DNA from 3 places in the Gilvimarinus sp. F26214L genome. Region 2 is predicted to be linked to each of the others. Evidence: predicted binding sites of a transcription regulator. Region 2 holds the regulator's gene; each other region holds the start of a gene.

Region 1 (10,734 bases), on a different contig from region 2:
ATGCCCTCGATGCGCGCGGGGGTGAGTTCCAGCCGGTCCAGCATGGCCGCGTCCAGCCCGTTGCTGCGCCCGGCCTCCAGATCCTGCTGGTTGGCCGCCGCTATTTCCGTGCGGGCATTTTCCAGCGCGTCAGCCGTTTCATGCAGAGCCCGGTTCTTCTCTCCAGTGCCGGCCGCAGCGATCACGCGTGACGCTTGGCGCGCGTTGCGACCCAGGGTCTGCATATAGCTTTTTATATCGGTCATAGTTTGCTGCCCGTGCCTGTGGCGAGGAAAAGCCCGCATTATATCGACTTTGCAGGCACCTCGCTCGAATCCCCGCGCCCTGTCGCGCTTCAGCTTTCGTTCAGCTTCACCTCTCTATTCTGGTGCCAGTTCCAGAAAAAAGGAGTCCACCCATGAAGAAGCTCATCACCGGCATTGCACTGCTCAGTTGCGCCACCGCTGCATTTGCGGATCGTCCGCACACGCACTACGACTATGCGAAGGTGACGGACGTGCGCCCCATCTACGAAAGTTACACGCACAAGTCCCCGCGCCGGGAATGCTGGACCGAGACGGTTCGCTACGATCGCGACAGGGACACCTACCGCTCCGCCACCGGCACCATTCTCGGCGGGGTCATTGGTGCCGCGGTGGGCAATGAGCTGGGCCACAAGAAACGCAATAAACAGGTGGGGGCGGTGGCGGGCGCGGTTCTCGGCGCGTCCATTGGGCGCGATGTGAGTAACCGCCACCGCGCCCCGGCCGGGGTGGAGTACCGGGACGTGGAACGTTGTGAGACACGTTACGACCGCCACCGGGAGCGCAGGGTATCCGGATACGATGTCCGCTATCGCTATCGGGGCCAGGAGCACAGCACTCGCATGGACCATCACCCCGGCAAGAAGATCAGAGTTGCGGTGTCGGTGCGACCCGCTCATTAAACCGACCTTCAGGGTCCAGGGCAGGTTTGAGCGACATGCCTGCTACAATAAGGAAAATCCAACGTGGCAGCCAACGCTGCCGAGCCGGGTTAACGCCCGGCCCCCTCGCCTCGGGATCCGCTATTGTGAGCCGCCGCAAGATTTTCAGCTTTGCCCTGTGCGCGCTGCTGTGCGCTTCCATCAGCAGCGCGGCAAATGCCGACAAAAAACCACAGCCCGCCCGGGCGGGCAGCGTCGCGGAAGCTGCGAAAATTGCGAAGCGGCGGCACGACGGCAAGATCCTCAAGGTACAGACTCTGAAAACCGACCAGGGCCTGGTTTACCGGGTCAGAATTCTGCAGCCGGACGGGACGATCACTACGATCGCGGTTCGGGGCCGTTAACGGGTTTTCCTGCATGCGTCTGCTACTGATTGAAGACGAACAAAAACTCCGGGAACAGCTTTGCGGTTTTCTCCGCGACCTGTCCTACACTGTGGATGCCGCTGCAGACGGGGAAGAAGGGCTCTACCTGGGCCGGGAGTTTCCCTACGACCTGGCCATTGTGGACATGGGTCTGCCCAAACTGGACGGCCTGAGCGTGATTACGACGCTGCGGGCGGAACAGGTGAGCTATCCCATCCTGATTCTTACCGCACGCAGCAATTGGCAGGACAAAGTGGCGGGCCTAGAAGCGGGCGCAGACGATTATCTGGTGAAACCCTTTCACCACGAGGAGCTTCGTGCGCGGCTCAATGCCTTGCTGCGTCGGTCCGCTGGGCGCGCGAGTCCGGTCTTCAACTTCGGTGCCATTGAGCTGGATACCGCTGCCAGGACTGTGAAGATCCGTGGCCACGCCCTGGACCTGACCAGCTACGAATACAACACCCTCGAATACCTGGCCCATCACGCGGGCAAAGTGATTTCCAAGTCCGAGCTCACTGAACACCTCTATGAGCAGGACTATGATCGGGACAGCAATGTAATCGAAGTCTTTATCGGACGACTGCGCAAAAAGCTGGACCCCGACGGCGAGCTGCGGGCGATTACCACGGTGCGCGGCCAGGGCTACCGCTTCGATCCGTTGCGGGGACCGGACGGCTGATGCCCCGCTCCCTCGCGGGCCGCCTGCTGCTGGCATCGGTCCTGTTACTTCCCGTCCTATTGGGTGTAAGCGCCTACATGCTTGACCTGGCCTTCCGGCGCAGCCTGCTTTCCGCCGAAGAAGACCGTTTGCGCGGTCATGTTTACCTGCTTCTCAGTGTCGCGGAATTGAATGATGGCAATCTGTGGATGCCGGAGGTACTGCAGGAGCCCCGCCTTAACCAGATTGATTCGGGCCTGTACGGCTGGATCACCGACCAAAGTGAGCGGCCCTTGTGGCGCTCCCCTTCCGCCGCTCTCCTGGAAACCGTGGAAATGCCGGCACGCAGCTTCCAGCCGGGCACGGGCCATTTTGGAGAGCTGAATACCCGCTTGGGTCCCCTGTTCGCCTATTCGCTGGATGTGGTGTGGCAGGCCGGAACTCAGGACCATGGTATGCGGGTGGTGGTGCTGCATAACCCGACGGCCCTGCAGGCGGAGCAGGATGCCTACCGTGGCCAGCTGTGGCGCTGGCTGGGCTTGCTTGCAGTGCTGCTGACGGGTGTGCAGGTATTGATTCTGCGCTGGGGCCTGAAGCCCCTGCGAGGCCTGGCGGCGGACCTCAAGCGCATCGAAAGCGGCGCACGGACACAGTTGGCGGGAAGCTACCCCCGGGAGATTCAGACGGTTACGGACAACCTGAACCGGGTTCTCAAGAGCGAACTCCAGCAACGCGAGCGCTACCGCCACACTATGGACGACCTGGCCCATAGCCTGAAGACGCCGTTGGCGGTGATTCAGGGCAGCCTCGAGGCCCGGACCGCCTCTGGCGGTGTGGTGGAGGAGCAACTGGAGCGCATGAAGCAGATCATCGACCACCAGCTCAAGCGGGCCGTGGTGAATCAGGCCGTTCCGCGCCATCGGGCCAGCGCCATCGAACCGGTCGTACAGCGCTTGCTGAACGCCCTGGACAAGGTCTACCGGGACAAGCAGGTGAGCGCGCGGCTCACTGCCAGTCAATGCACCAGCACCGTGGATGAACGGGACTTGTTCGAGTTGCTGGGAAACCTGCTGGAGAACGCGTTCAAATATTGTCGTGGCCAGGTGCTGGTTACCGCCGAGAGCAGCCGCAACGGGGTGACAATACGGATTGAAGACGATGGCCCCGGGGTACCGGCCGCGCAACGCCACACCATCCTGGAGCGGGGTGCCCGGGCGGATACCGCCAATTCCGGCCAGGGCATCGGCCTGGCGGTGGCGGTGGATATCATCAGCAGCTACGGCGGCAGCCTGGCGGTGGAGCGCAGCCCACTGGGCGGCGCCTGCTTCAGCCTGTTACTTCCGGCCTGAGCGGCCCGGGAGCGGACCTAAGCCCGGTCAGGGCATGCGATTGGGCCCGTAAAATCCGATCTCCCGCCCCACCTTGTAATCGGCATAGGGGTCGCCGCTCTCCTTTTCACTTTCCGCCCGATGGACAATGGCGAGCATTTTCTCCCGCAGCCACTGATGTACCGGCGACGCCTCCAGCCGCTTGTGCATCGCCAGCACATAATGGAAGTAATACTCCTCCCGCACGGGTAGACGCATACTGGTCACTCCCACCCCCAGGAGGGGGTGGCGGGTGATCAGCGGCGGCCCGAACAGCACACAGTTGGTCCGCTTGATCACCTCGATGGCCGAGAACATGTGCGAGGTCTCGAATACCACCTCCCCGGGCATGCGCGTGCGGCGGCCGCCGCCCTGCTGATCCAGACCGCGCTGCACGAAGTCCAGCTCTTCCATGTCAGGCACGTACCAACCCACCTGGGGGTAGTTGTCGACCACGTAACGCAGGTCATCGAGAGTTTTTAGTTCGCGCTTGGAGATGCGCAGCGGGTGGCCCTGACGGACCAGCAGCACCGGGGGCATGCTGGCCACAGGGTCAACAGTGAAGTCGGAGCCGTAACTGGCGTGCTTCACGTGGATGGCAAAGTCCAGATCCCCGTGGGCCATCTGTTCCAATTGTTGCTCGATACGGCTGATGGCGACAATCCGGATGTGAGGAGCCTCCTGCTGCAGCTCCTCCAACAACGACGGCAGAATCGCCATCCCGATATATTCCGGAATGGCCACCTTGAATTCGCCGCGGTAGGTCCATGGGTCAAATTGCTGGTCCGCCACCAGTTCCTGCACCCCGTGGAGAAGCACCGTGAGCTTTTTCTGTATGTCCAGCGCGCGGGGCGTGGGAACCATGCCGTGGGAACTGCGGGTGAACAGGGGATCGTCAAAAAGCTCCCGGAGCCGACCCAGAGTTTTGCTCATGGCTGACTGGGTAATGAACAAGCGATCAGCGGCTTTGGAGACGTTGCACTCCTCCACGAGCACCTGCAGGGCTACCAGGAGGTTAAGGTCAATGCGGGAAAGCTGCCGGGTATCCAAAAGTCACCCTCCTCAGAATGGCCTGGTATGAACTCCAATCATAATAGACGACTTTTTGACCTTTATGAAGACTATCAAACGGTTGATCGGCATGGCTGTGTCACCGTTTCCTTAAGCAGTTATCCCCTGCGCCAAGGGTTGCGACGGAGTTCGCAGGGTTTTTGCGCAGGGGCCCGCACACGAGCTGGGGGCAAGGCAATAGATATGAGCACAAATCATGAATTTGATGATTAAGCATCATTTGAAACATATCAGGGGAGTCGCTAAATTACACCTCAACAGCAGCGACATCAGCTGCCCGGAAACGCCAACGGAGACACAGGACATGTTAGTTGCATTCGGAATTTACTTTGCCCTGCTGGGGCTGGTTGCCTGGGAAGATTTCCGCCTGGACAGCCGTGGATATGGTTTCAAAGCTTAGTTTCACTACCGTTAGTTAAGGTCAACTCTCCTCTCTTTTGATCACTTCTAAGTGCTTATGCCCGTCGCCCTGACGGGCTTTTTTTTGTCTCGTGCTTTCTTGCCCCTCTCAGAATATCCAGGCCCGCAGAATATCCAGGCCCGATCGGTCCGTCGGAGTCCGGGTAGTCAGTGCGCTTCCCCATAGGCTGTGCCACGGGAACCGAACGCCAGCCCAGGGGTGGAGGAAGCGCCAGCGTGATATGACACAGGTTCATTCGCCCGATGATTTCTGACCATTTGAAACATATCAAGCCGAACCCTATAGTGAGCACAAGTTAGCAAGTCAGGCAGCAGCCCAAGGAGGTAACAGCCATGGTAGTAGCAACTTCATTCGGTATTTACTTCGCGCTTTTGGGCCTTATCGCATTTGAGGACCTGGTCCTGAACAAAGGCAAGTCCACACTCAAGGCCTGAAAGCCCGCAAACATTTTCATCACCTAGTTAGTCAGACACCTCTCTCTTCTAGCTCCTCGCCCGTCGCCCCCCGACGGGCTTTTTTTTGTCCGTAATTCGTGCCGGCGGGATGTGGAGGTCACGGTCATACCGCACCGCCCTCGGCAGGCGATGCTCCGGGGGTGCGGTATGAAGCCGGACAACGGCGAAGGGGAACTGCTCAGGCGAACGGATGGCGCAGAACGATGGTCTCGACCCGGTCCGGCCCGGTGGAGATGATGTCGATGGGCGTTTGTACCAGCTCTTCCAGGCGCTTGATGTAGGCGACCGCATTGGCCGGGAGCTCTTCGAGAGTCCTGGCGCCCACAGTGGACTCCTGCCAGCCGGGCATTTCCTCGTACACCGGCGTGACTTCCGCCCAGCCTTCCGCGTCGAAGGGAATCGTTAGCGGCCTGCCCTCAGTATCCTGGTAACCAGTACAGATCTTCACGCTATCCATGCCGTCCAGCACATCCAGCTTCGTCAGGCAGATGCCGGAGATGGAGTTGATCTGTGTGGCGTACTTCACCGCTACCGCGTCAAACCAGCCCGTGCGGCGCTCGCGTCCAGTGGTCGCCCCGAACTCGTGCCCTTTCACCCCCAGATGCTTGCCGATTTCGCAGCTCAGCTCAGTGGGAAAGGGGCCGGAGCCGACCCGGGTGGTATAGGCCTTGGTGATGCCGAGGACGTAGTCCAGATAAAGGGGACCGACACCGGAGCCGGTCGCGGTGCCGCCGGCCGTGGTGTTGGAAGAGGTCACAAAGGGATAGGTGCCGTGGTCGATGTCCAGCAGCGAGCCCTGGGCGCCTTCAAACATGATGTTCTCGCCGCGAAGCCGGGCGCTGTGCAACAGGTCCACCACATCGGCCACCATAGGACGCAACTGCTCGCCCCACTCCAGCGCACTGGCGAGGACCTGGTCGTAATCGATCGCGTCCACCTTGTAGAACTCGGTGAGCATGAAATTGTGGTAGCGGAGAATGTCCTTCAGCTTGGCCGCAAATCGATCGGCATTGAGCAGGTCGCCCAAGCGCAGACCGCGACGGGCCGCCTTGTCCTCGTAAGCGGGGCCGATACCGCGCCCGGTTGTGCCAATCTTGCTCGTGCCCAGTGCAGTTTCCCGCGCCTGGTCCAGCGCTACATGGTAAGGAAGGATCAGCGGGCAGGCCGGCGACAGGCGAAGGCGCTCGCGAACGGGCACGCCCTGGGCCTCCAGATCGGCCATCTCCTTGAGGAGCGCTTCGGGTGAAAGCACTACGCCATTGCCGATGAGACAGCTCACATTGTCCCGCAGAATGCCGGAGGGGATCAGGTGCAGAACGGTTTTTTTGCCGTCGATCACCAGCGTATGGCCGGCGTTGTGGCCGCCCTGGAACCGAACCACAGTGGATGCCTGTTCGGTCAGCAGGTCCACGACCTTGCCCTTGCCTTCGTCACCCCACTGGGTTCCGATTACAACAACGTTTCTGCCCATTGCCGCTTAACTCTCTGAATTCAATAGTGGTGGATGCCCGCTGCCAGGCAGGCGCGTGTTTCGATGTCGATCCCGCATCTAACGCCAGGTCTCGACCTGATATTCGCCATCCTTGAGGACCAGCCGGCGGTCGCAATTAAGCTCCTCGCGATCCGGGGTTTCGCCCGGGAATCCGCCGACCACGATCTGCCCCTTGGACCGCAGCTTCCTGACCGCCTCCCACTGGCGCGGGTCCTCGCTGTCGGGGGCGTAGATGCCGGGTGGGCGCGGGGAAGCGGCGTTCAGCAATCGGTTAAGTGCAGTGACGTCGATATGAAAACCGGTGGCCGGACGCGCCCTGCCGAACACCTGCCCCACGTGGTCGTAGCGCCCCCCGCTGGCCAGCGCCCGGCCATATCCCGGCGTGAAGGCCGCAAACCAGAGGCCGGTGTGATAACTGAAGCTGTGCAGCTCACTCAGATCGAAGTAGAGCTGAGCATCGGGATAGCGCTGCACAATGGTGTCCGCGAGGCTTTCCAGTTGATGGACGGCGTCCATGACCGCTGCCGGCGCTTTGGCCAACACGTCCCGCGCCTTGCGCAGGGATTCCCGCCCGCCTGCCAGGCGCGGAAGCTGGCGCAGGATTTCAGCTATGGCGGAATCCTGCACGTGCTCTTCCACCCAGGCTCGCATTTCGGCGGCGGCCTTGCGCTGCAGGAGGTCGAAGAGTGTTTCGCGCTGGTGGTCGTCGAGATCGAGCACCTTGATCAGTTCGCGGCAAATACCCACATGGCCGATCTCCACCGAGGCGCTGTGCAGCCCGACGGCCTGCAGGGATTCCAGCAGCAGGGAAATGACTTCCAGATCCGCCCCCTGCCCCGCTTCGCCATAGAGTTCCACCCCCGCCAGCATGGGCGAACGGGTGGCCAGCGGTGTGCGCGGTCGGGTGTGGAGAACGTGCCCTGCATAGCAGAGCCGATTGGCGCCCTGCCGTTTCAGGCTGTGGGCGTCCATGCGGGCTGTCTGGGGGGTGATGTCCGCCCGAACCCCGAGGGCCCGTCCGGAGAGTTGATCGGTCAATTTGAAGGTGAGCAGGTCCAGATCACGGCCGAGTCCGATCAGTAGCGAGTCCGTAAACTCCACCAGTGGCGGAATCACCAGGTCGTAGCCCCAGCAACGGTACAGGTCCAGAAGGCGGCGGCGAAGCGATTCCAGTTGCCGCGCCTGGTCGGGCAGGAGTTCCTCTACCCCGTCGGGCAGCAGCCAGCGATCTGCGTAAGTCATAGTCCCATCTTCTTCAGCGGCTCAAATACAGGAGGCCGACGCCAATGACCATGGATGCGAAGCCCAGCCAGCGCAGGCTGCCGTCATCGATGGATGCGAGCCTGGCGGCGAGCTGACGCCAGCGCCGGGGATAAAGGAAGGGCGTAATGCCTTCCAGGACCAAAACCAAGCACAGCGCTTGCAGCAGTTCTTTCCACATGGGTGCGATCTGAATCCGGCGACAGCGAACTGTCGGCACAAAAAAACCGGGATGGAAGCCTGTAGGATTCAGGACCCGACGGCCCCTGGACCATGCGCCCCAAATCCTGCAGGCTCCGAGAGCCCGGTTGCAGAATTCTACCATCTTGGGTCGGGGGGGAACAGGTGAAGATGGGGTGGGGAGATTGGTGGCAGGAGCAAAAAAGCGGACCGCTCGAGGCGGCCCGCAAAAGAGTTGAGCAACGAACGCCTGCAGTTACTCGGCAATCATGGAAAAGACTTGCTGGCGCAGGGCGGCATCCTGATCCATGCGCGCGACCAGTTCGTTGTATTGCTGGACGGAAACTCCCGCATCTTCCACGGCGCTGATCATTTTGGCCTGTGCCTCCTGCTGCAGGCTCTGTGCTTTTGCGCGGTCTTCCACTTCCTGCAGACGTACGGTGTATTCTTCCTGAATGGTCTGTACCGAGCCGTAGGCGACCGCAAAGCTTTTCACGGTTTCCTGTGCGACCGGCCGCTGGGGAGCGGCTCCGGACTCGGGGGCCGGCGGCTGCGCGTGGGCAGAGAAAGCGACCATGGACGTGACTGCGAGGGTAAGCATCAGTTTGGGTTTACCGATAAGCATGGATTCTCCTTTGAGTTCGGATTGAGGACACAAACTCGTGTTTGCGTGACCTCATCCTCGCAAGGGGCGTGCCGGCAGGTTGAAAGCCCCGCCAGCCGGGCCCCGGAGGCAAAAACATAGTGCAATTTCGGCTCGCGACCTCCTCGAACGCTGTGCCATCGGGGCACATGCGCCCCATCGAAGTGTGCCCCGATCAGCCCTCCAGGTAGCGGTACAGGGTGCGACGGCCGATACCCAGGAGTTCAGCGGTCCGGCGTTTATTGCCCTGCATGCGCTCGAGTACGTGGCGGACATAGCGGCGCTCCACTTCACGCAGCGGCAGAGGCTCCTGTTCATTCAGGGGATCTGGCGCGCCCTCCCCAACCCCTGAGGCCGTGCTGGCGTGATGCTTTCGAATGCGCTCCGGCAGATCCGCGACCTCGATCTCCTCACCGCGCGCAAACGCGACCGCTCTTTCCATGGCATTGGACAATTCGCGCACGTTCCCGGGGAAAGGGTAGACCCGCAACCGCGCAAGCGCAGCGGCGCTGATTCCCCGCACAGAGCGCCCGGACGCCAGACCAAAGCGGGCAATGAAGTTCGCCGTGAGCAGATCCACGTCGTCGGCCCGCTCCCGAAGCGGAGGCACCTCCAGGGTGAAAGTCTCGAGCCGATAGAACAAGTCCGCTCGGAAATTGCCCTGCTCTATTTCGTCCTCCAGGTTGCGGTTGGTTGCGGCAACCACGCGCACATCCACGCTGCGTTCGCGATCATCGCCTACAGGCCGCACGTGCCCATCTTCGAGTACCCGCAGCAGTTTGCTCTGCATGGCTGGTGGCATCTCGCCGATCTCGTCAAGGAGGATGGTGCCTCCATCTGCCTCGCCAAACAGCCCCTTGCGGGCGCGCTGGGCGCCCGTAAAGGCACCGGCGCGGTGCCCGAAAAGCTCACTCTCCAGCAGTTCAGGTGGAATGCCGGCGCAGTTGACCGCCAGGAACGGCTTTTCCCTGCGCGGACTCTCCGCATGGAGGGCGCGGGCCACCAGTTCCTTGCCCACGCCGCTTTCGCCCATCAGCAGAACAGGACCACTGGCCTGGGCTGCGAGGCGGACGCGTTCGAAGAGCAGGCGCATGGGCCGGCTCTTGCCGATCAAGCCGTGAAACTCCCCTTCCCGCAGCACCTGGCGGTAACGGTTGATTTCCGCCTCCATGGCGCGATGTTCAAGCGCCCGGGCCACGCTCAGGCGCAGGTGCTCCAGATTGAGGGGTTTGGTCAGGAAATTATCGGCTCCCCGCTTGAGGGCGGCGACCGCCTGCTCCACGGTGCCAAATGCCGTAATGGCGATGAAAGCGGGCCTGAATGCCCCCTGGCGGCTTCGATCGAGAAGCTCCATGCCGTTAGCTCCCGGGAGTCGGAGGTCGCTGACAATTACGTCCGGTGGATGGCGCTCCAGGAGCTTGGTGGCGTCCTCAACGTTGGCGGCTTCCTGCACCCGATAGCCGTCATCGGTCAGTTCCTCCCTGATCAGTTGTCTCAGGCCGTGGTCATCCTCCACCAGAAGAATAACAGCGGTTTTACTGCGTCTACTCATTTGCGATCTCGCTGTGTTCGCCACCTTGGGGGGCCGCGAGCGGGAGGCGCACCAGGAACAACGCGCCTCCCAGTTCGGACCTGCCCACTTCGATTTCACCGCCGTGGTCCCGCACCGCTGCGTGTGCCACGGCCAGGCCCAGCCCCGTACCGGACCCGGTTGGCTTGGTGGTAAAAAAGGGCTCGAAAAGATGATCTGCGGCTTCGGGATGGATCCCGGGGCCGTCGTCCTCGATGGTGTAACAGAGTTCCCCGTTCTCCACAGCGCAGCGGATTCGAACCTGACTGCGAGCGGCCTGCACCGCGT
Region 2 (10,734 bases):
TCAGGATTGTGCTTGCTGCCATTCAGCGGGCGTGAAGGTTTTCATGTGAACGGCATGGATGCGACCGTCGGCGATCGCCTCATTGAGCGCCCCATACACCAGCTGCTGCTTTTTCACAGTGTTCAGCCCTTCAAACCGGGCGCTGACCACAGCCACGCTGACATGGCTGCCATCCACCTGGACCCGGGATTCACTGTCCGGGATATGGGTTTTGAGCAATGCTTGAATTTCTCCAGCTTCCACGGGCGCCTCTTTCAATTGCGGTACATTTTGGGCGCGGTAGTTTACCTCAGAAGCCGCCGGGACACATCCGGTAATGGCGGGAACCGGAAGTGTGTCGTAACTTTCCGCGTGAGAGGAATATCGGAGAGGGTGGCGGCCCCGGAGGGGCCGCGGTTTTCTGGTCCTCAGACGGTCCAGTTGGCGATGGTGGCTTCGATGTCGCCCTGATTCTGGTTCATGGCATTCTCGAACTGACCCCGGAACGCTTTGCCCAGGTTCACGCCGTTGAGGATCATGTTGGTGACCTTCCACTCACCGTCCCGGTTGAGCTTGGTTGTGAATGCGAGGCGATGGGTGGAGTCGCCATTGCTGACATTCAGCCATACGCCAACGGTGCGCTTTCCGCTCACATCTTCCTCCGGGGGCACGACCGTAATGTCATAGTTGCCGTAGCTCGCCAGGCCCTTGGCGTAGGTGTTCACGAGACTGCGTTTGAAAACCTCGGCGAAGCGCTGGCGCTGCTCGGGGGAGGCCTGTTTACCGTGCTTGCCCATGACTCCTCGCGCGATATAGTCGAAGTCCACTACCGGCTCGAGAACTCCGCGGACAGCAGCGATGTACTGGTCACTCCCACCCTCCTGCTCGAGTTCGTTCTTACTCCGTATAACCTCAACCAGTTCGTCCTTGACCTCCTCGGCGAACTCGTGGGCCGACTTCTCAGACTCGGGCTGAGCTGCTGCCAGCGAGCCGAATGCAAGGAGCCCGACGAAGCCGGCAAAGGCCAACAGGCGTCCGGCGCCGTGCCGCAACGCCCTGTTTGTGCGAATCCACTGTACTGAACCCATCATCGACTCCTTTAAGACAATTCAAGAATGCTGACTGTTAGAGCGGGAATCCACCCGGGAGTTTGCTCCGCCTCCCGCCCACTTGCCAGGCTGTGCTCGAGCGCACTATACCAATAAACCGGATCGAGTCACATTGCGAGTCGTCGGCCGCGTCTGAGGGGCGAATTCTTCGCACTCAGTGCTGGAGGGCCGTATAATGCCGACCCAATCCAGCATTCAGCCAGGCGACTAATGGATAAAGAGCAGTTTATCAGGGTGGGCCAGCGCACGGTAAACATCGAGCGCGACGCCATTGCCGCCCTCGCGGGCAAGATTGACGACCAGTTCTATCTGGCCTGTAAAGCCATACTCGACTGCAGTGGTCGAGTCATTGTGACCGGAATGGGCAAATCCCATCACATCGGGGGCAAAATCGCGGCCACTCTGGCGAGCACCGGCACCCCCGCATTTTTTGTTCACCCGGGTGAGGCCAGCCATGGGGACCTGGGCATGATCACCAAAACCGATCTGGTGATTGCCATCTCCTACTCAGGCAGCTCGTCGGAGATTCTGATGCTCCTGCCCCTGCTCAAGCGCATGGGCGTGCCGCTGGTCAGCATGACCGGCAACCCGAACTCTCCCCTCGCCCGCGCGGCGGATTATCGACTGAATGTCGCCATCGACGCGGAGGCCTGCCCGCTGGATCTGGCGCCCACGTCCAGCACAACCTGTGCACTGGTCATGGGGGATGCGCTTGCGGTGGCGCTGCTCGAAGCGCGGGGATTTACGGCCGAGGACTTTGCCTTCTCTCATCCCGGTGGCGCTCTGGGTCGCAAGCTGCTGGTAAAGGTCGAGGATCTGATGCATCGCGGCGCCGAAATCCCCCAGGTCAATCGGGACACCCTGCTTCCCTCCGCACTGGTGGTCATGACCGAGAAAGGGCTGGGGCTTACCACGGTTGTGGACGAAGAAGGCGAGCTGATCGGAATCTTTACCGACGGCGACTTGCGGCGCAGCGTCGATCACGGGGTGGATATCAACCACGCCTCGATCGGCGACGTCATGACGAGCAAGCCGAAAACTGTGCACAAGGAGATGCTCGCAGCCGAAGCACTTGGTCTCATGGAAGACCGGAAGATCACCGCCCTGGTCGTGGAAGAAGACCACCACCCGATCGGCATCATCCACATGCACGACATTCTGCGTGCAGGCGTACTATAAATATTTCCCCCAAGGTTTCTCCACAACATGAGCGAAATCACAGCGGATCTCGCAGCACGCGCGGAAAAGATCAAACTCCTGCTTCTGGATGTGGACGGCGTCCTCACGGCAGGCCAGTTGTACTTCTCGAACAGCGGCGAAGAACTTAAAGCCTTCCATATTCTCGATGGCCTTGGCATCAAGCAATTGCAGCAAAGCGGGGTGAAGGTTGGCATTATCACCGGGCGGGAGAGCGCGCTGGTGGCCCGCCGCGCGGGGGAACTCAGCGTGGAGATCCTCGTCCAGAAGAGCCCCGACAAGCTGCAAGCACTTCGGAAGATCGCTGACCAGGAAGGGCTGACCCTCGATCAGGTTGCCTTCATGGGCGACGATTATCCCGACCTGCCGCCCATTCTCGCGGTCGGGCTGGGGCTGACCACGGCCAATGCCCACCCGGAAGTCAGCGCCCGCTGCCACTGGCAGAGCAAGCGCCGTGGGGGGGACGGGGCCGTGCGGGAGGTTTGCGATCTGATCATGCAAGCCCAGGGAACCTACCAGGCCGCTCTGGAGAAATATCTTGGCTGAGGCAGACGCAGGCAATCCCCGCAAACCGGGCCTGCCCCGCCACTGGCTGACGATAGCCGCGGTTCTGGGGCTGATCGCGGTCAGCGTTCTGCTCCTGGACTCGCCACCCGAGGTTTTTCAACCGGATGCGACTCTCGCTGGGCCGCCGGACGTGCAGATGACCGGCTATCTAACGGGTGTCCGGACCGTGCAGTACAACGCAGCCGGAGAGGTCGAGTATCGCTTCACCACAGACCGGATGTCTCATTTTCAGCCGGCCGGCGAGACCGATTCCGAAGCGGCCTACACCGCGATTGAAGCACCCTTCTTCACTTTCTATCCCGGTGGCACCGCGCCGTGGTACACCAGTGCCCGGCAAGGTCGCTCCAGTGCAAACGGCGACCTCGTTCTGCTGCAGGAAGACGTGCGGGTCTGGCAGGAAGGCCCCGCCGGGCCCACCGTAATCACCACCAGCGAGCTGTTGATCCATCCCCAAACGCAAGTGGCCGAAACCGATCAATTTGTTATCATGACCAACCCGCGCAGCGTTGCCCGCGGCACGGGCATGCGAGCCGACCTGGAACAGGAAAACTTTGCCATTCTTTCCGAAGGTAGCACGATTTATGAGCCCAACCCTTAAACAAGCGGCAGCACCCCTGCTCTGCCTGGCTCTCGTCTGCGCCGGTCCGCCGCTCGCCTTCGGATTACCCACCGACTCCCAGCAGCAAATCAACCTGAGCTTCGACACCTCGAACCTGGATCTCAAGAAAGGCGTTGCGGTGTATCAGGGCAACGTCAAACTGACTCAGGGCTCCTTGCGCATCGAATCCGACGAGCTGGTTGTGCACCGAAAAGGTGAAGTCATTGAAAAGGTTATTGCCACTGGCTCGCCCGCAATCTTCGAACAGCAGCCCGAGCCGGACCAGGCTCCGGTAATTGCTCAGGGCAAGCGGATCGAATATGAACTCCAGGCCCAGGTGGAGACCGTTGCTGTGGTCGACGATGCGGTCGTGGAACAGGCAGGGATCGTCTCCCGTTGCGAGCGGATAGAGTTCAATCTCACGGAGTCTACCGCGAAAATGATGGGGTCATGCGTTACCGAGCGTCCGGCCCAACCGGCTGGAAACACTCCCTCGCCGACCAACGGGCTCTGAGCTTCATGCCTCGATTGTACGCCAGCCACCTGGCCAAGAGTTACAAGGGACGCGAAGTGGTATCCGATGTGTCCCTCGAGGTGAATACCGGCGAGATCGTCGGGCTGCTCGGGCCCAACGGGGCCGGTAAAACCACCTGCTTCTACATGATCGCCGGACTGATCAAGCCCCTGCGCGGGTCAGTCATGATCGACGAGCTGGATATTACCCGCTTTGCCATGCACGACCGGGCCAGAGCCGGCCTGGGCTACCTGCCCCAGGAAGCTTCGGTTTTTCGCAAATTGAGCGTGCAGGACAACATCCTGTCCATCCTGGAAACACGCCAGGGGTTAAACCGTAAACAGCGTCTGGCAAAGACCGATGAACTGCTGCGGGAATTCAATATCACTCACCTGCGCGGCAGCAAGGGGATGGCGCTTTCAGGCGGCGAACGGCGCCGGGTGGAAATAGCCCGCGCGCTGGCCACTGATCCCGAATTCATTTTGCTGGACGAACCCTTCGCAGGGGTCGACCCCATCTCAGTCCACGACATCAAGCAGATCATTGAACACTTGAAACTAAGGGGCATCGGCGTCCTCATAACCGACCACAACGTGCGCGATACCCTGGACATCTGCGAGCGGGCCTATATCGTCAGCGAGGGTCAGCTCATCGAATCGGGCAATCCGGAAGCGGTGCTTGGCAACCCCAAGGTTCGCGAAGTCTACCTTGGCCAGAACTTCCGACTCTGAGCCCCTACCCTCTCCTGAAAAGTTGGCGCGTACAGGCATACATATTGCTTGTCAAAGGCGTCCTCCCGTTGTAGCCTGTCCAGACAGCTAGACCGGCAACTCACTCACGCCTCAGGGCGTATCCATACAAACTGTCCGATCTACTTGCGGCGGGCCGGTCTCATATCGACTGGCTCCCGGCGAGGGGGATGTCTACGCGCTGCTCTTCGAGCTGGCGGAGGCTGGACACATGAGAGAATTTGCAGAGGTAGTTGCAAGAATGATGTTGTTGTCTTTTGAAGTATTCAGCGGCGATCAGACAAAACGGGGTTGCGAACAGACATGAAACAGTCTCTGCAACTCAAACTCGGCCAGCAGCTCACCATGACACCACAGTTGCAGCAGGCAATTCGCCTGCTGCAACTTTCCACCCTCGATCTCCAGCAGGAAATCCAGGACGCGCTGGACTCCAACCCCATGCTGGAAGTCACGGAAGAAGAAGGCAACGAGGGCGGCGACTCCCAGAAGAACACGGAGACCTCCGAGGAGTATCAGGCCCGCGACGAAGCCAGCCCTGATCTCTCGGAAAAAGACCTCAATAGCAGTGATTGGGAATCGGACATCCCCAACGACCTGCCCGTGGATACCAGCTGGGATGAAATCTACCAGCCCACCTCCACGCCCAACTCCTCCGGGTCCGGCGAAAACGACGATTTCGATTTCGAGTCCCGCCGCAGCAGCACCGAATCACTGTTTGACCACTTGATGTGGCAACTGAACCTGACGCCCATGTCCGATCAGGATCGGGTCATCGCCATGGCCATTGTCGATGCAGTGGGCCCCAACGGCATACTCACCAGCAATATCAACGATATCTACAGCGGCCTCATCGAATCCATTGAAGATCTGGAACTCGACGAAGTGGAAGCGGTATTGCACCGGGTTCAGCAGTTTGATCCTCCCGGCGTTGCAGCGCACGATTTGCAGGAGTGCCTGCTGATTCAACTGCGCCAACTGCCCTCGGACACCCCCTATCTGAAGGAAGCGATGACCGTGGTCAGGGATCACCTGACCCTGCTTGGTTCCCGCGATTACAAGCAATTGATGCGCAAGACCAAACTCAAGGAACCGGAACTGCGCGATACCATTTTGCTGATTCAGCAGCTCAACCCGCGGCCCGGTGACCTGATCAACTCCGGCGACACGGAATACGTCGTACCCGACGTATTTGTGAGCAAGGAAGAAGACCGCTGGGCCGTCCGTCTCAATCCCGAGATTGCCCCCAAGATTCGCATCAATCCCGAATACGCGAGCCTGATCAAGCGTGCGGACAGCAGTAGCGACAATACCTTTTTGCGCGATAACCTTCAGGAGGCACGCTGGTTCCTGAAAAGTTTACAAAGTCGCAATGAGACTCTGCTCCGGGTTGCGAGCTGTATCGTGGAAAAGCAGCGGGGATTTCTCGACTACGGCGCCGAAGCCATGAAGCCGCTGGTATTGCACGACGTGGCGGAAGCAGTGGGCATGCACGAGTCCACCATCTCCCGAGTGACCACCCAGAAGTATATGCATACTCCCCAGGGCATCTTCGAACTCAAGTACTTTTTCTCCAGCCACGTGAGCACGGACACAGGCGGTGAATGTTCCTCCACGGCTATCCGGGCCATCATCAAAAAGCTCATTGTTGCGGAAAACCCCCGCAAGCCCCTGAGCGACAGCAAGATTGCGGAACTGTTGGCGGAGCAAGGGATTCAGGTCGCCCGGCGCACCATCGCCAAATACCGGGAATCCTTGTCCATCCCCCCCTCGAACGAGCGCAAACGGCTCGTGTGAATCGGGCGTTTTCGTTCCGCTTCCCACCCCCGACCTGCCCCCAACGCCTCTCCTCTTGGGAGGGGCGAGGGAGTCTGCTAACATCTGTTGAGGTAGAGCAAGTAAACTGACGAAACGGTGCAGACAAGTACGCAGTATTTGCTAATCTAGGGTCGAGGCCCGCCCCTTCACGGCAGGATCTGACCAACGTTCAGCAGGAGCGACACTATGCAGATCAACACCAGCGGTCACCAGCTTGACCTGACTCCCGCAATCAAGGATTACACCGAAAGCAAGCTGCAGAAGCTGGAACGCCACAATGACCGCATAACCAGCGTTAACGTCATCCTTTCGGTGGACAAGCTGGAGCAAAAAGCGGAAGCTACCGTCCACGCCAGCGGCAAGGACTTTTTCGCGGACGCCAGCGCCGATGACCTGTACGCAGCCATCGATCTGCTTTCCGACAAACTGGACCGCCAGCTGATCAAACACAAGGAAAAACTGAACAACTTCCGTTAGCCGGGCTGGTCAACACCCACTGCCCGCCCTGAGCGATGTCGACTATGGAACTCAGCACACTCATTAGCCCTTCCCGTTGCCGCAATCGCATCCAGGGGGGCAGCAAAAAGCGCGTTCTGGAGCTCGCGGCGCGATTGATTGCCGCCGATTACCCGGCGCTGGACGCCGATGAACTTTTCCGGCAGCTCATTGCCCGCGAGCGCCTGGGCTCCACCGGGATCGGTAACGGCATCGCCATTCCCCATTGCCGGGTCGAGAACTGTGCCAACGCCGTGGGCGGTATCATCACCCTGGAGGAAGCCGTTGACTTCGAAGCGGTGGACGACGCGCCGGTGGATATCGTTTTCGTTCTCCTCGTACCCAACGAGGCACAAGAGCAGCATCTGCAGATTCTGGCAGCACTCGCCCAGGCTTTCGGACAGTCTGAAAACCTGCAGCAGCTCCGGGCCGCCGAAAGCGACCAGGCCCTCTACGACCGCACCGTTGCGGTTTTTTCCACCGTCAAGTGAGAGATTCAACGGCCCGTGTACGGACCGCCAGTGGCGGCCCAACCCAAGTCGCCCCTGCCGGGATCGCCGAAACAGTGCTGGGATATCCGGAGGTTCCCTAAATCCGCGCGGTCCCCTAAACTTGACCGTCGGACTGATTGATGTCCGAGAGCTGTCTTGATTCAGGATTCACAGGAAGCGGAGCAATGCGACTCGTCGTCATCAGTGGTCATTCGGGTTCCGGCAAGAGTACGGCCCTTCACGTGCTGGAGGACGCCGGTTTTACGTGTGTGGACAACCTCCCTGCGAGCCTTCTGCCACAACTGGTGACCCACATCGAGAGCCTGCCGGCGGGCAGCAAGCAGAACTTTGCCATCAGCATCGACGCGCGGAATACCTGGCAGGACCTGAAGCAGTTCCCCCAGATCATCAACAGCGACGAGACCCTCGGGCTCAAATGCGAAGTGGTCTTCCTGGATGCGCGTAACTCCGTGTTACTTCAGCGATTCAGCGAGACCCGGCGCAAACACCCCCTGAGCGATCGGGCCACGGACCTGCAAAAGGCCATTGAAATCGAGCGCACGCTACTCGAGCCGATTGCCAACATCGCGGACCTGGTTATCGACACCAGTAACCTGAGCCTCCACGAGCTGCGGGATCTGGTAAAGATTCGGGTAGCGGGCAACAGCGGCACCGGAATGTCGATTCTCTTCGAGTCCTTCGGCTTCAAATACGGCGTGCCAGTGGATGCAGAGCTGGTTTTCGATGTGCGCTGTCTGCCCAACCCCTACTGGAAACCCCATTTGCGTGCCTACAACGGACTGCAACGGCCGGTGGCCGAATTCCTGAGCGATCAGGCCGAAGTGGCGGAAATGGAAGAAGATATCAAAGCTTTCCTGACCCGCTGGCTGCCACGATTCGCCGCAAACAACCGCAGCTACATTACCATTGCCGTGGGGTGTACGGGTGGCCAGCACCGCTCCGTCTACCTTTGCGATCGCCTCTACCGGCACTTTTCGGAACTCTACGACTCGGTTCAGGTCCGGCATCGCGAGCTGAAACTCAGCCATAATGCGGCTCAGCCCGTCGAAACCGAACCGGTGTCCACCGGAGAGCGTTGAGGGCACGAGGGTTGCTCTATCCCGTACCGAGCTGATTTGCTTGCCGGTAATTTCCCCCACCAAGATTCCACGCGCATGATTGAGAGAGAGATAACAATCGTCAACAAGCTGGGCCTGCACGCCCGGGCGGCTACCAAACTCGCCAAAACCGCCGGACAGTTTTCCTCGACCGTCGAGGTCTCCAACGGCAAATCAACAGTTGATGGAAAGAGTGTAATGTCGTTGATGCTGCTCGCAGCCAGCCGGGGCACATCGGTAACTGTATCCGTCACCGGCGACGATGAGCAGGATGCGATGGACGCGATTGAAAAACTCATCAATGAACGTTTCGACGAGGAAGAGTAAGCCTCTTCCTCCACCACTCACCTCGAATTTGCACCGGCGTTTCGGTAAACTACGCGTCACTTCGCCTTCCGTACCGACGCGCGCCTATGCAAACACCCGCTGAAGAGCTGCAGACCCAGACCCAGGATCAACTGGAGAAAATTTTCGATGCGCTCGAAAGCGGGGCATTTCAACCAATCCGCCGAATGCTCAACGGCCTGCGTCCGGTGGAAATCGCCCATCTGCTCGAATCATCGCCCCCCAAATCACGGATCATTCTCTGGCAGTTGGTGGATAAGGAACTGGAGGGCGAAGTACTCCAGGAAATGTCGGAAGATGTGCGCGGCTACTTTCTCCGCCGCATGGATTTCGCAGAGCTGGCCGCTGTTACCGAAAGCCTCGATGACGACGACGTAACGGACATCCTTCAACAGCTCCCGGACCGGGTGATCCGCCAGGTTCTGGCTGCCATGAGCGAACAGAATCGCCTGCGGGTGGAATCATTGCTGTCCTACAGTGGCGACACTGCTGGCGGCCTGATGAGCTCTGACCTGATCACCGTACGTCCACGCCTGACCCTGGACGTGGTGCTTCGCTATCTGCGCCGCCATGATGAGCTGCCTTCCTCGACAGACAGCCTGATCGTGGTCAACCGGGACGATCAGTTTCTGGGCCTGCTGCCGATCAGCAAGCTCCTCACGACCGATCCGAGCATCACAGTGCGAGAAGTCATGGTGACCGACGTGGAACCCATCCGCGCGGACATGTTCGATTCAGAAGTAGCCCGCCTCTTCGAGTATCACGACTGGATCTCGGCCCCGGTCGTGGACGACAGCGGCAAGGTTCTTGGTCGCATCACCATTGATGATGTGGTGGATGTAATCCGCGAAGACGCCGATCATTCGCTCATGAGCATGGCCGGTCTGGATGCCGAAGAGGCGACCTTTGCGCCGGTGCTGAAAACCACCCCCCGTCGCGCACTCTGGCTGGGGATCAACCTGGTCACCGCGGTGATCGCTTCGGTGGTGATTCATTTTTTCGAAGGGACCATTCAGAAAGTGGTCGCGCTGGCGGTACTGATGCCGATCGTTGCCAGCATGGGTGGCGTGGCGGGGAGCCAGACTTTGACTGTGGTGATCCGCGGCATGGCCCTGCAGCAGATTGGCCGCAGCAATATCAGCTGGCTGTTGTCACGGGAGTTCGTAGTGAGTGCGCTGAACGGATTGTTCCTGGCCATAGTCCTGGGCGTCGCGGTGTCCCTCTTTTATGATGATCTCACCATCGCGTTCATCATAGCCGGCGCCATGATCATCAATCTCATCACGGCCGCCATGGCCGGGACACTGCTGCCCATGCTCCTGCGCAGGGTCAAGGTCGACCCGGCCCTGGCCGGTGGGGTGCTGCTCACCACGGTTACTGACGTGGTTGGCTTTCTGTCATTTCTCGGGCTTGCCACCCTCTTCTACGCCTGATCACTCTCCTTACCTAACACTCCTGAGCATGCAGCCATGAACCACGTTGATTACGAACAGCCGGACGACGGTGAAGACGAAGGCAAAAGCAAGAGCCAGCGCAAACGGGAGATGCAGGCCCTGCAGGACCTGGGGCGGCAGCTAACGGAGCTGAGCGAACAGCAGTTGGCCGCCTTTCCGCTTCAGGACGACCTGCGGGCTGCCTTGCGCGATTACCAGCGCATTCGAAAAAATGAGGCAAAGCGCCGCCAGCTCCAGTATATCGGCAAGCTCATGCGCAAGGCGGACGAGGAAGGAATTGCAGCGGAGTTCGAGCGCATTGCC
Region 3 (10,734 bases), 110 kb from region 2:
CGGGGCGCGTATAATGCAGCGCTTCATTTTCGCGCTGTGTGAATCGCGCCGCCGGCTTGGTCGCTAGTGTACGCCATGCCCCGCGGTGAGCAACATCGGACCGGAATATTTCACCCAGGCGGCGGGCCGGCGCGGGCCGGACCGTGCAGTCGGGCGCCGGAGACCGGGCGGTTGCGGCACGGCCAGCGTCAAACGCGGGCAGCACGGGTTCAGGTTGCACTATCCGGCGCTGAGTACTTTCCCCTCTGAATCCGGGTGAACATTCAAGGCCGGGGCGCTGAAGGTTCGGGAGCAGAACAGCAACGTGATCATTCTTCGCTACTTCACCCGGGAAATCCTGGTTGCGACGCTGGTTATCAGTGGCGGACTGCTGTTACTGACGGTAGGCAATCGTTTTTCCGGCTACCTGAACGACGCCATCAACGGTGATCTGGCCGCCGACGTGGTCTTCCTGATCCTGGCCCTGCGCATTCCCGATCTGTTGATGCTCATCCTGCCCATCTGCTTTTTCCTGTCGGTTCTGGTGGCCTACGGCCGCCTGCACATGGACAGCGAGATGGTGGTCCTCTCGAGCTGCGGATTCAGCAAGATGCGCCTGGTGGCCTACACCATGGTGCCCGCCGCGATCGTTGCCGCGGTGGTGACGGCATTGACCATGTTCATCAGCCCCTACACCAAAAAGAAGGCGGACGACATCATCGTCCAGCAGCGCAATCGCAGTGAACTGGAAATTCTCACCCCCGGCCGCTTCCAGCCGGTCCGCAAGGGCGATACGACCACCTACTTCTTCGAACGGTTTTCGCCGGAAGGGGACCGCATTCTGAATGTGTTCATCGCGGAGCGGCCCAGCCTGGCGGACGAGGACAAGCCGGTCTCGGTGATCCGGGCCGCGGCCGCAGGGGACGAAATCAATTTCGCCACCGGCGACCGCTACATGGTCCTCAGCGACGGCTATCAATACCTCGGCAGGCCCGGCTACCCGGACTACAAGGAAACCCGCTTCGAAAGCTTCGGGCAATTTCTGCCCGCCCGCCAGATCGAGACCGCCCCCATTTACCGGGAGGAGTACGCAAGTCTGGGCATGTTGCTGGAGATGGACCGGCCCGAGTTCAAGGCGGAACTCCAGTGGAGACTGTCCCTGCCCCTGTTCGTTTTTGTAGTGGCGCTGATCGCGGTGCCGCTGAGCCATACCAATCCGCGCCGCGGGCGATTTCTGAAGATGTTCCCGGGCTTCCTGGTGGCCATCTTTTACCTGGGTGGCCTCACGGTGGCCAAGTCCTATGTGGAGCAGGAGCGGATTTCGGCTGCCATCGGGGTGTGGTGGGTGCATGGGATCTTCCTGGCGATCGCACTGTTGTTGTTGCTCTGGAACAACGGCCAGGCCTTGGGACGCTTTGGCGCCGCGCCGCGTCGGTCTCATCCGGAGGGCGACAGTGCGCAGGCTTAATCGCTACCTGGGTAAAACCGTCCTGGCCTCCACGATCGGCGCTCTCATGGTGCTGGTCAGCCTTATTATCATCTCTGAACTGGTGGCCCAGCTTGGTGACCTGAAGGGTGACTACACCTTTGTCACGGCATTGCGCTACGTGGGCTTGCTGATCCCGGGGATGGTCTACGACTACCTGTCCTATGCCACCTTTCTCGGGTGTGTCATCGGTCTCGGGGTTCATGCCAGCGCCAACGAGCTGGTGATTCTGCGTGCCGCGGGGGTCAGTTTGCTGCGCATGGGCTGGGCGGTGATGCGGCCGGTCCTGCTGGTAATCGTAATCGGCTTCCTGTGGGGTGAGTACGTGACCCCGGTAACGGCGGAACTGGCGGAAAACACCCGGGCCGCCGCACTGGGGGAGGAAGATGAAGACGCGGGAGTCTGGCACCGGGACGGCGAGGAGTTCGCCTACTTTGAATCGGTGCAATCGAACGGCCGCCTGTTCGGAATCAGCCGTTACCGGTTTGATGACGAGGGCAGGCTTCTTTCAACCCTCTATGCGGAAGAGGGCATCTACCAGAAGAATTACTGGCAGCTGGAAAACGGCACCGAAACCCGGTTCGAGGATGGCCGGGCCGCAACCCGTCACTTCGTTCAGCAGGCCTGGCGCACCGACCTGTCGCCGGAGCAGCTCAAGCTGCTGGTGCTGGAGCCTGAATCCCTGTCCATCCGGAATCTGTACCGCTATGCCCAAAGCCGGGACCGGCAGGGGCTGGACAGCGGGCGGTACTGGTTGTCCTTCTGGCAGAAGGTGATGCAACCGCTCACGATTCTGGGGCTGGTTCTGGTGGGCATCTCCTTCATATTCGGCTCCCTGCGCGAGTCCAGCATGGGCTTTCGACTTGCCCTCGCGGTGCTGGTGGGGATCGTCTTTGAAATGAGCCAGAACCTGCTGGGCACCTCCAGCCTCGCCCTCGGGTTTCCGCCGGCACTGGCGGTCCTGATGCCCAGCCTCATCTCCATCGGTTTCGGGGCCTGGCTGCTTAACCGGAACTAGCGTTTTTCCTTGGGAAGTGTCACCACCTCGGTGTGGCTGAGCCGGTCGTGGACGGTCTGGCCGCGGGGGTCCAGCAGGCACCACAGATAGCCGAGACCGAACAGGCCCAGGGAGAGCGGCGCAATAATGCAGCGCAGCAGGCCCTGGCCCAGGCTGATGATCTCGCCGTCCGGTGTTTGCACCCGCAGCCGCCAGGCGCGCATGCCCAGGGTCTGGCCACCGCGCCGCCAGAAATAAAGAAAAAACCCGATCATCAGCGCGGCCCAGCCCAACTGGAAGAAAAACAGGGCCGCCCCTTCAATCGCCAACTCCCCCAGTTCCGGGCGCCGCCCCATGGCCCCCGGTATCCAGACCGCAAAGATGCCGCCGTAGGCAAAGCTCAGACCGAGGAGCAGCAGGCTGTCGTAGACCATTGCAGCCAGGCGGCGCGGCAGGCTGGCGGCGGGCAGATTTGAGTGTGGAGTGATCGAGGACATTGAGAATCAGACCGGGGCGACGTGAGGCGCGCATTGTAGCAGAGCCGCCGGCGCCGTTCGGCCCGTTTATCCCAGCGGGAATAAACGGGTATGATCCGGCTTCAATTAAAAAAACCGGGGGGCGCCATGAGTCAAATGGTTCACGATGATCATCAATGGTTGTTGGAGGTACAGGAGCAGATCCTTGAACCGGACCGCCCCATCATCGACCCCCACCATCATCTCTGGAGGCGGCGCCGCTCCACGGATTACCTGTTGGACGATCTGTGGGAGGACACCGGCTCCGGCCACAACATCCGCAAGACCGTATTCATCGAGTGCCACGCGGGCTATCGCCGCGAGGGGCCCGAGCACCTGCGTCCGGTGGGGGAAACGGAATTCGTGGCGGACCTGGCCCGGCAAAGTCGCGCAGGCGGTCCGCAGAAGGCGGAGATCGCCGGCATCGTCGCCTACGCGGATCTGCGCCTGAAGGAGTTGGACCAGGTGCTGGAAGCCCACGAAGAAGCGGCGGAAGGCCTGTTCAAAGGCATTCGCCAGGCCGGTGCCCACGAAGGGGAGGAGGACTACCTTTTCATCAAGCCGCGCGAATCAGCCGGCCTGTATCTGGATCCGGACTTCCAGCGAGGCCTGGCCAGGCTGGGCCGCCTTGGGCTCAGCTACGATACCTGGCACTACCACCACCAGAACCGCGACTTCCTCAAGCTGGCCCAGGCCGTCCCCGATACCCTGATCGTTCTCGACCATTTTGGCACGCCGCTCGGCGTCGGGCCCTACGCCAACCGGAAGGAGGAGATCTACCGGCAGTGGCGGGACGACATCGCCGCAATCGCCCGGTGCGAAAACGTGGTCGCCAAGCTTGGCGGGCTGGCCATGCCGGACAATGGCTTCGGCTGGAACCTGCGGGACCGCCCGCCCACCTCCGACGAGTTTGTGGAGGCCCAGAAACGTTACTACCTTCACACAATCGACTGCTTCGGCCCGGAGCGTTGCATGTTCGAGAGTAACTTCCCGGTGGACAAGTGGTCCCTGTCCTATCACGTGGTCTGGAACGGCTTCAAAAAAATGGTGGCCGACTTCTCGGCCGACGAGAAGTCGCAACTGTTCCACGACACTGCATCCCGGGTTTATCGGCTCTAGACCAGTCGATCGGTTTTTGCGGCCATGATGAAGTCGTTGCGGTGCAGGCCCTTTATTTTGTGGCTCCACCAGGACACAGTGACCTTGCCCCACTCGACCAGCAGGGCGGGGTGGTGACCTTCCGCTTCCGCCAGCTCACCCACGCGGTAGGCAAAGTCCAGCGCCGACTGGAAATCGGGGAAGTTATATTGACGCTGCAGTTGGTCCACCCCCTCGACCGTTATCAATTCCCACTCGGGAATTTCCCGCGACAGAGTTTGCACCTCCTCGGCGGTTACACGAGGTGCATCGATGCGACAGGCTTCACAGTGGTTCTGGCTCAGTTCAGTCATGGCGGCTCCTTGATAAAGAACGGGACGTCATTGTATTTGGGATCTTCTACATTCGATGAAACCTGCGCAGCATTCCGATAGTCCGATGCTCAGGTTTAAGCGACGATTACCGATAAGGACCCAGGGGTGCCCGGCGGATATCAGCGGCCCAGGCGCTACATCGGATACGGCCTCCACCAGGATTGGTAGCAAGCGCATAATGAACCTAGTCGTTCCCGAATCAACACACCTGGCGGCTCCTGTTTCAACCCGATCATACTGCAAGACAACGGATGCGGCGACTCGCAAGACGGTCGCGCTGGTCCTGCTGTGTGTTTTGGGTTGCCAGATGGGTGACGCCCACGGCCAGAAGGACCCGGATCTGGAGGTCGGTTGCCGCCTGTTCATCGAGCCGGGCACCGCCGACTTTGACATCTCCGAGGTGCCGCAACCGGCCGAGGACGTGGAGTTTCCCGAAGATGCGGTGGTGGACGAGATCGTCTTTACCCGTTACCCCATCTTCAACGAGAACGACCCGGAAGAAAACAATCGCCTGTTCCAATTGGTGGACTTTCTCCACATCGACACCCGCGCCGAAGTGATTGACGATCAGTTGCTGTTCAACTCCGGTGATCGATTCAACAAGCGGATCATCGATGAATCGGCGCGAGCCCTGCGCGACAGCGACTACCTCTATGACGCCCGTGTCTGGCCCTACCGCATCTGCGGTAACCGGGTCGATGTGGAGGTGGTCACGCGGGAAGTCTGGACCCTGAGCGGCGGCGCCTCGGTGAGTCGCTCCGGTGGCTCCGACGAAACCACCGTGTCCATCAGTGACAGCAACTTCCTCGGCTACGGCAAGACCTTCTCCCTGTCCAGCACATCCAGCACCGACCGCGACGGGCTCGAGTTTCTGTACCAGGACCCCAACGTTGCCGGAAGCCGCTACACCCTGGACGTCGCCTACGCGGACAACGACGATGGTTCCCAGACCGTGGTGCACGGCGAACGTCCGTTCTACTCCCTGGACGCCCGCTACGCCTGGGGGCTCCACTACAGCGACCACGAGCGGGTGGACGATATCTACGAACGGGGCGACGATGTCGCATCCTACAAGGCCAATGAACGCTCCAGCGAACTGTATGTGGGGAGGTCCGGAGGTTGGGAGAACGGGGTGACCCGGCGCTGGTGGTTCGGGGTCCACGCGAGCAAGGACAACTACGAGTTTGCAGCCGACGAAGTGGCTCCCGACAGGCTGCCCGCCAGCCGGGAGGTCAACTACCCCTTCCTGCGCTTCGACTTCATCGAAGAGGACTACATTCAGGTGAGCAATCTGAATCAGATGCACCGCATCGAGGACTTCAACCTGGGTCGTTCCTGGAGTTGGCGGCTGGGTGTGGCGGATACGGTGTTCGGCTCCGACATGGACCGCCTGGTATACAGCGCGAACTACCGCAATGCCTGGAAGATCAACGGCTCCACACTGATGCAACTGGAAACCCGCATCAACGGGCTCTGGCGTTACAACGAGGACCAGTCCGAGGACGCGGTCTGGGAGAGCAGTTGGCGCTGGTACAACGGGGCGGGCCGTAATCACGGAACCTATCTCTCACTGGATCTGCGTCTGGGGCGAAACCTGCCCGTAGGGCAGGAGCTGCTGCTGGGTTCGGAAGAGCAGTTGCGCGGCTACCCGGCCCGCTACCAGAAGGGGGACCGCAGCTTCGTGTTTACGGCGGAACGGCGCTACTACACCGACTGGCATCTCTGGCGGCTGCTCCGCGTGGGCGGTGCGGTGTTTATGGATGTGGGCCGCGCCTGGGAGCCCGGGGACGACAACTGGGGGGCAACCGGCATTCTGGGCGACTTCGGTTTCGGCCTGCGGTTGGCGTCCTCCCGCGCCCAGTCAAGGCAAATCATCCATGTGGACATCGCCTTCCCCTTCGAGCGGGAGGACGACATTGACGGGATGCAGGTGCTTCTCACCGCAAAACAGTCGTTTTAGCCGACCTGTGCAGCGGCGTATCGCGGCTTAGCCTTGCTTGTGCTTCTCGAACGCCGCCATCTGTTCCGGGGTGGCTTCGGTCTGATACTTCTCCTTCCACTCCACGTAAGGCATGCCGTACACCATGGTTCGAACGTCCTCGTAATCCAGCTCGATGCCTTTTTCCTCCGCGGCGGCGCGATACCATTTGCTCAGGCAATTGCGGCAGAAGCCGGCCAGGGCCATCAGCTCGATGTTCTGCACATCCTTGCGGCTGTCCAGATGCTGCAGCAGGCGGCGGAATGTAGCGGCTTCGAGTTCGGTTTGGGTTTGCTTGTCCATATACGCTCCAATCGTTGTTATGGCCAGCGGCAGGCTGACACAGCTTGCGTGCCCTGTGTCGACCAAAGCCTGCTACAGACCACCAAAATGATCATAGGGAATGACTTCCAGCTCATCGCCCCGCTCGACACAGGTGTCCGGCGGGACGATGGCCAGGCCATTGGCCCAGCTGGTGGACGACAGTACGCCTGAGTCCTGGGTATTGAAGGCCCTCAGGCGGCCGTTTTCAATGCGCACCCGCAGGTACTCCTGCCGGGGGCTGGCTCGCGTTACTGCAAAGTCTGCCGGCAGGCGCCGGGTTTCCAGCGGCCGGTCGGAATGCCCCTGCCTCCTGAGCAGGAAGGGTCGCACGAGCAGCAAAAAGGTGACAAAGGCGGCCACCGGATTACCCGGCAACCCGAAAAATGGCGTGGACCCGACGCGGCCGAAGGCCAGGGGCTTGCCGGGTTTGATGCGCAGCTTCCACAGATCCAGTTCACCCAGGTTGGTGACGGCCTGCCGAATGTGGTCTTCCTCTCCGACGGACACGCCTCCGGTGCTGATCAGCACATCGCATTCGGCCGCAGCGTTCTGCAAAGCTTCCTCCGTCGCGGCCAGTCGGTCGGGAATGCGCGGGTAATGACGCGGCTCCACGGCCAGGCTGCTGAGCAGGCCGTGCAGGGTGAAGCCATTGGCGTTGTAAATCTGCCCCGGTTCCAGGGGCTGGCCCGGTTCCACCAGTTCGTCACCGGAGCACAGCACCGCCACCCGCAGACGACGGAAAACGGAAACCCGCTCCACACCGCCCGCGGCCAGCAGGCCCATGTCCTGCCCGCGCAGAAAATGCCCGGAGCCAAGAATGTCCTGGCCCTGCTGCAGGTCCTGGCCACGGGCGCGGACGTTGGCGCCGGGCCGGGCCGATTGCAGAAGTTTGACTTCGCCGTCCCGGGTTTCGCAATTTTCCTGAATGGCCACAGCATCCGCGCCGGAGGGTATAACGCTGCCGGTAAAGATCCGCGCGGCGGTGCCCGGCTTGAGCGCCTCGGGCGCCTGCCCTGCGGGCGCGCGCTGACTCACCTCCAGCCAGTCCCCGGGGCGGACGTGAGCACTGTTGACGGCGTAACCGTCCATGGCACTCACCGCCGCCGGAGGAACATCCACCCGCGCCCGATGGACCCGGGCCAGAACCCGGTGCCAGGCGTCCATCAGGGGAAGGTCCTCACTGTCGGTTATGGGGGTGGCGCTTTCGAGAATGCGCGCAAGTGCCGCATCGATATCGAGCATCCCTCAGCCGCTCCCGGCAACCAGGGCTGCGAAGTTGCACGGCTTGTGGGTACTGTTGAGCTGGTGGCGGATCAGCTTTCCCCAGCCCAGTTTACAGGCGCCGGTGGACCCGGGCAGGCAGAATATCACCGTGCGGTTGGCAAGGCCGGCGAGGGCCCGGGACTGGATGGTGGAACTGCCGATGTCCTCGTAGGAGAGATGACGGAACAGCTCACCAAAGCCCTCGACCTGCTTGTCCAGCAACACCGATACGGCCTCGGGTGTGCTGTCCCGGCCGGAAAACCCGGTTCCGCCCGTAATCAACACGGCGTGCACCTTCGCGTCCGCAATCCAGGCGGAAACCCGGGCGCGAATCTGATAGATGTCATCGGGGACGATGCAACGATCAGCCAGTTGATGGCCGTCCTCGGTAAGAGATTGCGCGAGCAAATCGCCGGAGGTGTCGTTTTCCTCAGTGCGCGTGTCCGAGACGGTGAGCACCGCGATATTCAGGGGAATGAAAGTTTCAGATTGCATGACTAAACTCCATGGCCAACTTCTCGTGCGCCGGAACGTTTGCGCCGGAACCTTTTGCACCGGGACCCTTGTTCATCGTGAACGATTCGCACCGGGGATGTTTCGCACCGGGAACGCCTTCCCGCGAAAGGTCAGCCGCCCGTGGTGTTCATCAAACGAACGATTTGCGGTTCGTCGTCGTGGGTAAAGTAGTGGCGTTCGGGCTTGATCCTGATCGCGTCCACGATGGCCGCCTTCAACTTTTCCCGGTCTCCCGGGTGGCGGCGTACCACCGCCTTCAGGTCGACGGAATGTTCATTGCCAAGACACAGCAGGAGCCGCCCCTCGGCCGTGAGCCGCACCCGGTTGCAGCTCGCACAGAAGTTCTCGCTGTGGGGGGAGATGAAGCCGACCCGGGTTTTTGAGTCGTTCACTTGCCAGTAGCGGGACGGTCCGCCCGTGGTCTCCTCGAGCGGAGCGAGGCTGAACTCCGCCCCGAGCAAGTCCCTCAACTCCTGACTGCTGCAGAACTCCTCGCGCCGGATGTGATCGGTGACCGAGCCCAGCGGCATCTCCTCGATGAAACTGATATCAAGCTGCCTGGCCAACGCGAAGCGCACCAGGTCAACCACTTCGTCCGCATTGCGGTTTTTCAGCACCACGCTGTTGAGTTTGATTTTTTCGAAACCGGCGGCGCGCGCCGCTTCGATGCCGCGTAACACCTTCTGCAAATCGCCCACCCGGGTCAGATCGCGAAAGCGATCCTCCTGCAGGCTATCCAGGCTGATGTTCAGGCGCCTCACCCCGGCTGCGCGCAAATCCTGCGCGTAGCGCTCCAGGTGGGAGCCGTTGGTGGTCAGGGTGAGCTCGTCCAGTGGAAGTTCGCCCAGGTTCCTGAACAGGGAAAGCACATCGCGCCGGATCAGCGGTTCACCGCCGGTGATGCGAATCTTCTTCACCCCGAGTTCCGTGAAAGCCGCGGCGATATCCGCCAGCTCTTCCAGGCTCAGGACCTGTGAGCGGGGCAGAAAGGTCATCTCCTCGTTCATGCAGTACACGCACCGAAAATCGCAGCGATCGGTGACCGAGATGCGAAGGTAAGTGATGCTGCGCTGAAAGGGATCGATTAATGACATTCCATCTACCGCCTGAGTAAGGGCATCCTATTGTACGCACAGATCCCGCTGCATTGGGAGAAGTTTCCGGGCCCGCACCAAAGCGGGCCACGCCCGCATTATAACAGCGCACGAACACGCGCTCGCGAGCGGTGTTGAATGTGCGCGGACACGTCATGGGTCGGATAACTTCTTGTTTTAGCGGGTGTTTCCGAGCTCATGCTTTTCTGGCACTTCGCTTGCTGATGCGCCCTCAATTTGCAGCAATGAGGGAAAGCGATGTCCGCAAGCAAGCAACGGGTGCTCGTCGTCGGCAACGGCATGGTGGGCCACAAATTTATCGAAAGCCTGGCGGCGGGCGATCAGGCCGACCGGTTCCAGGTGGTGGCCATGGGCGAGGAGCCCCGTCTGGCCTATGACCGGGTTCACCTGAGTAGTTACTTCTCCGGGGCCACCGCGGCCGACCTGTCGCTCACCAGCCGGGAGTGGTATGCGGAGCACGGTGTCGAAACGCTGCTGGGTGCCGCCGTGACAGACATCGACCGGGATGAGCGCGTGGTGACCCTGAGCGATGGCAGGCTGGAACCCTACGATTACCTGGTGCTTGCCACCGGATCGACTCCCTTCGTGCCGCCCATTCCGGGCAAGGACCGGGAGCACTGCCTTGTTTACCGCACCATCGACGACCTCGCCCTGATCAAGGCCTCGGCCAGTAATGCCCGCGTGGGGGTGGTGGTTGGGGGCGGCTTGCTGGGGTTGGAGGCGGCCAACGCGCTCCACAACCTCGGTTTGCAGACTCACGTTGTGGAGTTTGCTCCCCAACTCATGGGGGTGCAGCTTGATGAAGGAGGCGGGCGCCTGCTGCGCAGGAAGGTGGAGGACCTGCAACTGCAGGTGCACACCAACAAAAACACCCAGGAGATCGTGGCAGGCGAGGAGTGCCGCTATCGCATGTGCTTCGCCGACGGCTCCCACCTGGAAACGGATCTCATCGTATTCTCCGCCGGCATTCGGCCGCGCGACGATCTGGCGCGAGGCGCGGATCTCCCCGTCGGCCCGCGGGGCGGAATCATCGTCAACAACCGCTGCCGCACAGCCGATTCGCGCATCTATGCAGTGGGGGAATGCGCG

Evidence for each region. Region 2 encodes sigma-54, which starts transcription at its own class of promoters, with help from an activator protein. Its sites were predicted from a motif close to TGGCACANNNNTTGCNNT; they were not measured.
Region 1: the regulator sigma-54 is predicted to act here: its motif matches at 8,915-8,932, upstream of ACURWW_RS03760 (DUF4168 domain-containing protein).
Region 3: the regulator sigma-54 is predicted to act here: its motif matches at 9,832-9,849, upstream of nirB (nitrite reductase large subunit NirB).

Annotation. Positions count from the first base shown of each region.
Region 1 covers NZ_JBTIYG010000002.1:335,797-346,530, reverse strand. The annotation lists gene ACURWW_RS03810 (glutamate-5-semialdehyde dehydrogenase) at 1-245, opposite strand, end outside; gene ACURWW_RS03805 (glycine zipper 2TM domain-containing protein) at 398-925, shown strand; gene ACURWW_RS03800 (PepSY domain-containing protein) at 1,051-1,308, shown strand; gene ACURWW_RS03795 (response regulator) at 1,322-2,008, shown strand; gene ACURWW_RS03790 (ATP-binding protein) at 2,008-3,336, shown strand; gene ACURWW_RS03785 (LysR family transcriptional regulator) at 3,364-4,404, opposite strand; gene ACURWW_RS03780 (hypothetical protein) at 4,622-4,825, shown strand; gene ACURWW_RS03775 (adenylosuccinate synthase) at 5,480-6,772, opposite strand; gene ACURWW_RS03770 (ATP phosphoribosyltransferase regulatory subunit) at 6,851-8,035, opposite strand; gene ACURWW_RS03765 (DUF2065 domain-containing protein) at 8,049-8,234, opposite strand; gene ACURWW_RS03760 (DUF4168 domain-containing protein) at 8,490-8,858, opposite strand; gene ACURWW_RS03755 (sigma-54-dependent transcriptional regulator) at 9,052-10,428, opposite strand; gene ACURWW_RS03750 (ATP-binding protein) at 10,421-10,734, opposite strand, start outside.
Region 2 covers NZ_JBTIYG010000009.1:111,925-122,658, forward strand. The annotation lists gene ACURWW_RS11820 (BolA family protein) at 1-243, opposite strand; gene ACURWW_RS11825 (MlaC/ttg2D family ABC transporter substrate-binding protein) at 408-1,067, opposite strand; gene ACURWW_RS11830 (KpsF/GutQ family sugar-phosphate isomerase) at 1,299-2,267, shown strand; gene ACURWW_RS11835 (KdsC family phosphatase) at 2,295-2,831, shown strand; gene lptC (LPS export ABC transporter periplasmic protein LptC) at 2,824-3,450, shown strand; gene lptA (lipopolysaccharide transport periplasmic protein LptA) at 3,434-3,964, shown strand; gene lptB (LPS export ABC transporter ATP-binding protein) at 3,970-4,695, shown strand; gene ACURWW_RS11855 (RNA polymerase factor sigma-54) at 5,017-6,507, shown strand; gene hpf (ribosome hibernation-promoting factor, HPF/YfiA family) at 6,715-7,005, shown strand; gene ACURWW_RS11865 (PTS sugar transporter subunit IIA) at 7,050-7,514, shown strand; gene rapZ (RNase adapter RapZ) at 7,700-8,614, shown strand; gene ACURWW_RS11875 (HPr family phosphocarrier protein) at 8,690-8,959, shown strand; gene mgtE (magnesium transporter) at 9,046-10,410, shown strand; gene yjgA (ribosome biogenesis factor YjgA) at 10,447-10,734, shown strand, end outside.
Region 3 covers NZ_JBTIYG010000009.1:4,580-15,313, reverse strand. The annotation lists gene lptF (LPS export ABC transporter permease LptF) at 305-1,447, shown strand; gene lptG (LPS export ABC transporter permease LptG) at 1,434-2,483, shown strand; gene ACURWW_RS11305 (RDD family protein) at 2,480-2,959, opposite strand; gene ACURWW_RS11300 (amidohydrolase family protein) at 3,086-4,096, shown strand; gene ACURWW_RS11295 (4a-hydroxytetrahydrobiopterin dehydratase) at 4,093-4,428, opposite strand; gene ACURWW_RS11290 (BamA/TamA family outer membrane protein) at 4,628-6,409, shown strand; gene ACURWW_RS11285 (DUF1244 domain-containing protein) at 6,437-6,730, opposite strand; gene ACURWW_RS11280 (molybdopterin molybdotransferase MoeA) at 6,803-7,993, opposite strand; gene moaB (molybdenum cofactor biosynthesis protein B) at 7,997-8,509, opposite strand; gene moaA (GTP 3',8-cyclase MoaA) at 8,641-9,624, opposite strand; gene nirB (nitrite reductase large subunit NirB) at 9,883-10,734, shown strand, end outside.